3 regions of the Lentzea sp. NPDC058450 genome follow, and region 3 is predicted to be linked to each of the others. Evidence: riboswitches for the same ligand, from Rfam matches in the RefSeq annotation. Region 3 holds a riboswitch; each other region holds the start of a gene.

Region 1 (2,194 bases), on a different contig from region 3:
CTTACTTGGCGCGCTTGTAGAACGGAAGGGCGACGACCTCGACCGGCTGCTTCTTGCCGCGGACGTCGACCAGCAGTGGGGTGCCCGGCTCGGCACTGGCCCGGTTCACGTAGGCCATTGCGACGGAGTAGCCGAGGGTCGGGGACAGCGCGCCCGACGTCACCTCGCCCACGACGTCGTCGCCGTTCAGGACCGCGTACCCGTGCCGCGGGGCACGGCGCTCGGGCGTCTTCAGTCCGACCAGGACCGAGTCCACATCGGACTCCGACACCTTCGTCAGCGCGTCGCGGCCCACGAAGTCACCCGGCTTGTCGAGCTTCACGACGCGACCGAGACCGGCGTGGTACGGCGTCAGCGACGTGGTGAGCTCGTTGCCGTACAACGGCATCCCGGCTTCGAGGCGCAGCGTGTCGCGGCAGCCGAGACCGCACGGCTTGAGCTCGTGCGCCTCGCCTGCCTCCAGCAACGCGGCCCAGACGGCGGACGCGTCGGCGGGGGCGACGAACAGCTCGAAGCCCTCCTCGCCGGTGTAGCCGGTGCGGGCCAGCAGCGCGTCGACGCCGGCGACCTTCGACGGGTACGAGGCGTAGTACTTGACCGTGGACAGGTCCGTCTCGGTGAGTCCGGAGAGGATCTCGACCGACTTCGGGCCCTGGATCGCGATCAACGCGTAGTCCGTCGACTTGTCGGTGACGACGGTGTCGAACCCGGCCGCGCGCTCGACCAGCGCTTCAGCCACCACTGAAGCGTTGGAGGCGTTCGCGACGACCATGAACTCCTCGTCGCCGAGGCGGTACACGATCAGGTCGTCGATCACGCCGCCGTCGGCCTGGGTGATCATCGTGTAGCGGGCTTTGCCGACGGCCAGCGCCGAGATGTGCCCGACCAGCGCGTAGTCGAGGGCCTGCCCCGCCTGCGGACCGGTCAGCACGATCTCACCCATGTGCGTGAGGTCGAACAGGCCCGCGGTCTGGCGCACCGCGTGGTGCTCCGCGAGCTCGGACGAGTAGCGCAGCGGCATCCGCCAGCCCGCGAAGTCGGTGAACATCGCGCCGAGCTGCTCGTGCTCGGCGTTCAGAGGCGTGAGGCGGGACATCAGAACGCTCCTCCAGGGTGCGCCGAAGAGCCGGACGCGGCCGGCTGAGGCATCAGAAGAATGACACGGTCCATCGGAGACTCCTCACTTGAGCGAGCCTCCCCCTCTGTCATGAGCCTGAGAGCTTCGCCACGACGAGCGTGACTTGCACCGTGGGCGAGGCTGCCGAGCAGCCTGCTTTCCAGAGTTGCCTTCGTCGTGCGGTACCTGTACCTGAGAGATTCCGGGGAGGAGTTGCTCCTACGGTGCTCCCATCGAAGGGAGCTCTCCCGCGCGACATCGACGGCCGTGTTCAGTTGGTAGCCCCAGACGCTAGCAGGCCAAACGTCACAGCGGCACGCCCTGCGCCGTCTTCTCGACCACCTTGCGCTCCGCCCAGAACGACAGGAACGGGATCGTGCCGGCGAGCAGCACCAGCGCCGTGCCCTTGATGGACCAGCGCAGCTTCAGCGCCAGGTCGACGGAAATCACCAGGTAGATGGCGTAGAGGAACCCGTGCACGGGGCCGACGACCTTCATCGCGCCACCCATGTCCGCGGCGTACTTGAGCACCATCGCCACGACCAGGAGCAGCAGGAAGACTCCGACCACGTAAGCCATGACCCTGAACCGGGTCAACGCACCCTTCATCTGCCCGCCTTCGCTCAACGACCGTCCCGCGCGTTGAGGTCCGCGAGCATGCGGTTGTAGGCCGCGAGCTCCGCGTCTTCGTCATCGTCGAAGTGCTCGACAGGCGCGGGTTTGACGGCGACAACCGTACTTTCCGGCCTCGGAGCGGATGCAACCGGCTCGGGTGAGAGAGCCTCGTCACGGCGTTCGCGGGCGAGCTTGCGGAAACGCCAGACCATGAAGAGGGGGAAGAGGCCGAAGAGCGGCCACTGGAGCACGTACCCGAGGTTCTGGAACGTGCCGCTGGCGGACTCGAAGCGCTGCCACTGCCAGTACGCGAGCCCGCAACAGACGATCAGCGCCGCCAGACAGGCGAACGCGATCAGCACACGTTGGGGAGTAAGGAGGCCGCGCACGACCTCCACACTACTTGGGTGAGGCCTCCCGCACGGAGGCCGCCCTTCGAGGGGAGTGGTTGCAGGGCTGCCG
Region 2 (2,194 bases), on a different contig from region 3:
CTCGGCGTGCGTGGTCGGGCGCGAGTCCTCGAAGCAACCGCCCTGGTCGATGGCGATGTCGACGAGCACCGAGCCCGGCTTCATGTCGGCGACCAGCGTGTTCGACACGAGCTTCGGCGCGGCGGCACCGGGGACGAGCACGGCGCCGATGACCAGGTCGGCCTCGCGGACGGCCTGCTCGATGGCGAACGAGTTGGACGCGAGCGTGCGCAGCCGGCCCTGGAACTGGGCGTCGATCTGGCGCAGGCGGTCGACGTTGGTGTCGAGGATCTGCACGTCGGCGCCCATGCCGACGGCGATGGTGGCCGCGTTGACGCCCGCCACGCCGCCGCCGATCACGACCACGCGGGCCGGGGCGACACCGGGGACGCCACCGGGCAGCACACCGCGGCCGCCGGAGGGCTTCATCAGGCTGAACGCGCCGACCTGCGGGGCGAGGCGGCCCGCGACCTCCGACATCGGGGCGAGCAGCGGCAGCGCGCGGTTCGGCAGCTGCACGGTCTCGTAGGCGATGGCCGTGGTGCCGGACGCCAGCAGCGCCTCGGTCAGCGGCTTGTCGGCGGCGAGGTGCAGGTACGTGAAGAGGGTCTGGCCGGCGCGGAGACGCGGGTACTCCTCGGCGATCGGCTCCTTGACCTTGAGGACCAGGTCGCCCTCGGCCCACACGTCGTCGGCGGTCGCGAGGATCTTGGCACCCGCGGCGAGGTACTCCTCGTCCGTGATCGCGGAACCGAGACCGGCACCCTGCTCGACGTAGACGTCGTGGCCGCGGCTGGTCAGCTCGTGCGCACCGGCAGGGGTGAGAGCGACGCGGTACTCGTGGTTCTTGATCTCGCGGGGAACAGCGATCCGCACGATGACTCCTCCGTTCGGTGGCCGACATCTCATAATGTGGGCCAGTCGCAAGGTCATGTCACTGTGCTGATCGCACTATCCGGTAACCCTCCGGTTGTTCAGTTAGGACAGAGCGACCTGAGTGTTGTTCGCGTTCCACTTGACCTTCCCGCGTTGACACTCGGCGGGGGCCGCACATAGCGTTCGCGCCGAGAACTGAACACCGGCCGCGGCGCGTCAGCGTCAGAACCCGCGTGGGAGAGACCTCGACGAACGCAGTCGGGGCGCCGAAGGGGCAAGCTCCCGCACACTCTCAGGCAGCAAGACCACTCGGGGTAGGCAACTCTGCACGGCGGAGGGGGCGAAGTGTCCTGACCCGTCACAGCCAGAGGAGTCGCCGTGGAGTTCCCCGAGAACCTGCTCTACACCGTCGAACACGAGTGGGTCGACTGGACGCCGGGCACCCAGGACCCGCTGACCTGCGGAATCACCGAATACGCCGCCGACGCGCTCGGCGACATCGTCTACGTGCAGCTGCCCGAGGTCGGTGCCAAGGTCGTCACCAACGCCGTGTGCGGTGAGCTCGAGTCCACCAAGTCCGTGAGCGACCTGTTCTCGCCCGTGACCGGCGAGGTGATCGAGGTCAACGACGCCGTCGTGCAGGACCCGGCGATCGTGAACAACGACCCGTACGGCGAGGGCTGGCTGTTCAAGGTCCGCGTCGAGTCGGCCGAGAACCTGCTCACGGCGGCCAAGTACGCCGAGCTCACCAAGACTGACTGACCTCCACCACCACGAAGGACTGATCAGTGGCGATCAGCGTTTTCGACCTGTTCTCCGTCGGCATCGGACCGTCCAGCTCGCACACGGTCGGCCCGATGCGCGCGGCCGCGATGTTCGTCGACAAGCTCGGCCCACAGCTGTCCACTGTGGATCGCGTGCACGTCCAGCTGTTCGGCTCGCTCGGCGCGACGGGCCACGGCCACGGCAGCCCCAAGGCCGTGTTCCTCGGCCTGGAGGGCAACCTCCCCGAGGAGGTCGACCCGTCCGCCGCCGCGGAACGCGTCGAGGAGATCATCTCCAGTGGACGGCTGAGGCTCGGCGGCACGCACGAGATCGCGTTCACGCACGACCGCGACCTCGTCATGCACCGCCGCAAGTCACTTCCGTTGCACCCCAACGGGATGAGCTTCGAGGCCTTCGCCGGCGGCAAGTCGGTCGAGCACGCCGTCTACTACTCGATCGGCGGCGGTTTCGTCGTCGACGAGAACGCGTCGGGCACCGACCGCATCAAGCCGGACACCACGCCGTTGCCGCACCCGTTCCTGACCGGCGACCAGCTCCTCGCGCGCTGCCGCGA
Region 3 (2,194 bases):
GACGGCCATGTAGCCGGCGTGCGGGCCGCCGAAGCCGATCGGCACGCCGAAGCGCTGGGTGGTGCCGACGACGACGTCCGCGCCGATCTCGCCCGGCGCGCGCAGCAGCGTCAGGGACAGCAGATCGGCGACGACGACGGCCTGGGCTCCGGCCGCGTGGATCTCCTCGATCAACGCCTTCTGGTCGCGCACCGCACCGGACGCGCCGGGGTACGACAGCAGCACGCCGAAGAAGTCACCGCCGAGGCCGAGGCCCTCGATGCCCTGCGACAGGTCGGCGACGACGATCTCGATGCCGAGCGGCTCGGCGCGCGTCTCGATCACGGCCAGCGTCTGCGGCAGCGTGTCGGCGTCGATGACGAACTTGGCGGACTTGGACTTGCCCGCGCGGCGCACCAGGGTCATCGCCTCGGCGGCGGCGGTCGACTCGTCCAGCATGGACGCGTTCGCGACCGGCAGGCCGGTCAGGTCGCCGACCATGGTCTGGAAGTTCAGCAGCGCTTCGAGACGGCCCTGCGAGATCTCCGGCTGGTACGGCGTGTAGGCCGTGTACCAGGCCGGGCTCTCCAGCACGTTGCGCAGGATCACGCCCGGCGTCACGGTGTCGTAGTAGCCGAGGCCGATCATCTGCGTCATCGGCCGGTTCTGGGACGCGAGCTCGCGCAGCTCGGCGAGCGCCTCGGTCTCGGTGGCCGGGACGGGCAGGTCCAGCACGAGGTCGCGTTCGTGGATGGACGACGGAACCGCGTGCTGTGCCAGTTCCTCCAGCGATCCGACGCCGATGACGTCGAGGATGCGCGCGAGTTCGGCGGGCCGGGGACCGACGTGGCGGTCGGCGAACGGGGTGCCGTGCTCGAGAGCGGCGAGCGGAATGCGGTCCTGCGTCATCAAACGCCTCCGGGGGATGGCTGCGGGCACACTGGTCCTGTGCCCTCCCCGCTCTGTCCGTACCCCGAGGGGCGCCTGAGAGGTTCACCCGTTGCGAGAACGGGCTTTCACCGTCGGCGGGACTCCCTTGCGGAAGTCCACTTTCCAGAGGCGTCTCGCTCTGGCGGTCCTGGATGCCTGAGAGGTTCCCGGGGAGGGACTTGCTCCTTCGGCGCCGGGCTCGGGGCCCGGACTCTCCCGCCTGAGTTCAGCGACTACCCGAGAAGAATACCCGCAGGCAGCCCGGGTAGTCGCTAGGGACGCGACCTACGTCTCAGCACGAAGACCGACGAGGGCCGCCGCGACCGGGTCGGCGGGGTCGTCGCGCACGGCCACGAGCAGGTGCCGGGTGCCCACGATCTGGTCGCCGCTGCGGGCCGCGACCAGCTTCGCGCGTTCCATCGCGCGTTCGACGGCGCCTCCGGCGGGCAGTGAGGTGCCGTCCACGCCCGCTTCGCGCAGGGCCGCCGCACCTCCCGACTCGAACTCGGGCTTGAGCCTGCGGCCTGCCACCGTCAGCTGGTGGTCGAGCGTGAGCACGGCCTCGACCAGGTCCCTCGACGACACGTCCCGGCGCCCGGCGACGGCCAGCCGGTCGGCCTCGTTGCGCACGGCGGTCAGCACCGGGCCGCCCAGGCCCTGGCCGCGCGAGACGAACTTGGTCAGCCAGCGCACGTACCCGCCGCCGGCCTCGCCCTCCAGTGCTCCCGCCTTGCGCAGCAACCAGACGGCGGGCGTCTCCTCGACCTCGGCGTACTTCCGCGTGGCGTCGGCCCGCACGGCCGCGGCGGTCTCGTCCACGTCCACACCGTGCAGGAACATCAGGTCGGCGACCCTCCCGGAGTCGAGCGACAGCAGCGCCAGCGCGAGGTGCGTCGTCGTCAGCACGCCGTCGCCCGCCTGCGCCACAGCGGCTCGCAGACAGGTCTCCAGCGCCTGACTGGCGGGCAGGAGGGTGTCGACGCGGGCGTGGTGGTGGGCGGCGCTCAACAGCGCCGTGACGTCCGGGTGGGACTCGGTGACAACGCCTCCGTCGTCGCCGGCCCAGTGGTCGGTGCCCCTGGCCATCGCCTGTGCCGTCAGCGAGGTCGTGCCGAGCTTGCGGCCAGGGCCGACGGTGTCGACCAGTGAGATCAGCAGGTTCTCGGTGCCGACGAAGCCGAACTCCAGCCGGAAGGCGCGCTGCACGGCTGCGGCCAGGACCTTGACGACCTGCGCTGAAGGGGTGTGCGTCATGCCGGAAACGCTAGGGAGCAAGGGGGTTGCG

The links. A riboswitch is a leader RNA that binds a small molecule or an ion and turns the genes downstream of it on or off. The one in region 3 is predicted to bind glycine.
Region 1: another riboswitch for glycine. It lies ahead of gcvT (glycine cleavage system aminomethyltransferase GcvT); the one in region 3 lies ahead of gcvP (aminomethyl-transferring glycine dehydrogenase).
Region 2: another riboswitch for glycine. It lies ahead of gcvH (glycine cleavage system protein GcvH); the one in region 3 lies ahead of gcvP (aminomethyl-transferring glycine dehydrogenase).

The regions. Positions count from the first base shown of each region.
Region 1 covers NZ_JBHXLO010000006.1:135,007-137,200, reverse strand. The annotation lists gene gcvT (glycine cleavage system aminomethyltransferase GcvT) at 2-1,096, opposite strand; glycine riboswitch at 1,193-1,287, opposite strand; glycine riboswitch at 1,288-1,378, opposite strand; gene ACFWNN_RS12245 (DUF3817 domain-containing protein) at 1,424-1,726, opposite strand; gene ACFWNN_RS12240 (hypothetical protein) at 1,741-2,121, opposite strand.
Region 2 covers NZ_JBHXLO010000029.1:111,595-113,788, forward strand. The annotation lists gene ald (alanine dehydrogenase) at 1-855, opposite strand, end outside; glycine riboswitch at 1,080-1,173, shown strand; gene gcvH (glycine cleavage system protein GcvH) at 1,234-1,617, shown strand; gene ACFWNN_RS34730 (L-serine ammonia-lyase) at 1,644-2,194, shown strand, end outside.
Region 3 covers NZ_JBHXLO010000008.1:131,436-133,629, reverse strand. The annotation lists gene gcvP (aminomethyl-transferring glycine dehydrogenase) at 1-888, opposite strand, end outside; glycine riboswitch at 1,043-1,138, opposite strand; gene ACFWNN_RS15350 (Clp protease N-terminal domain-containing protein) at 1,195-2,163, opposite strand.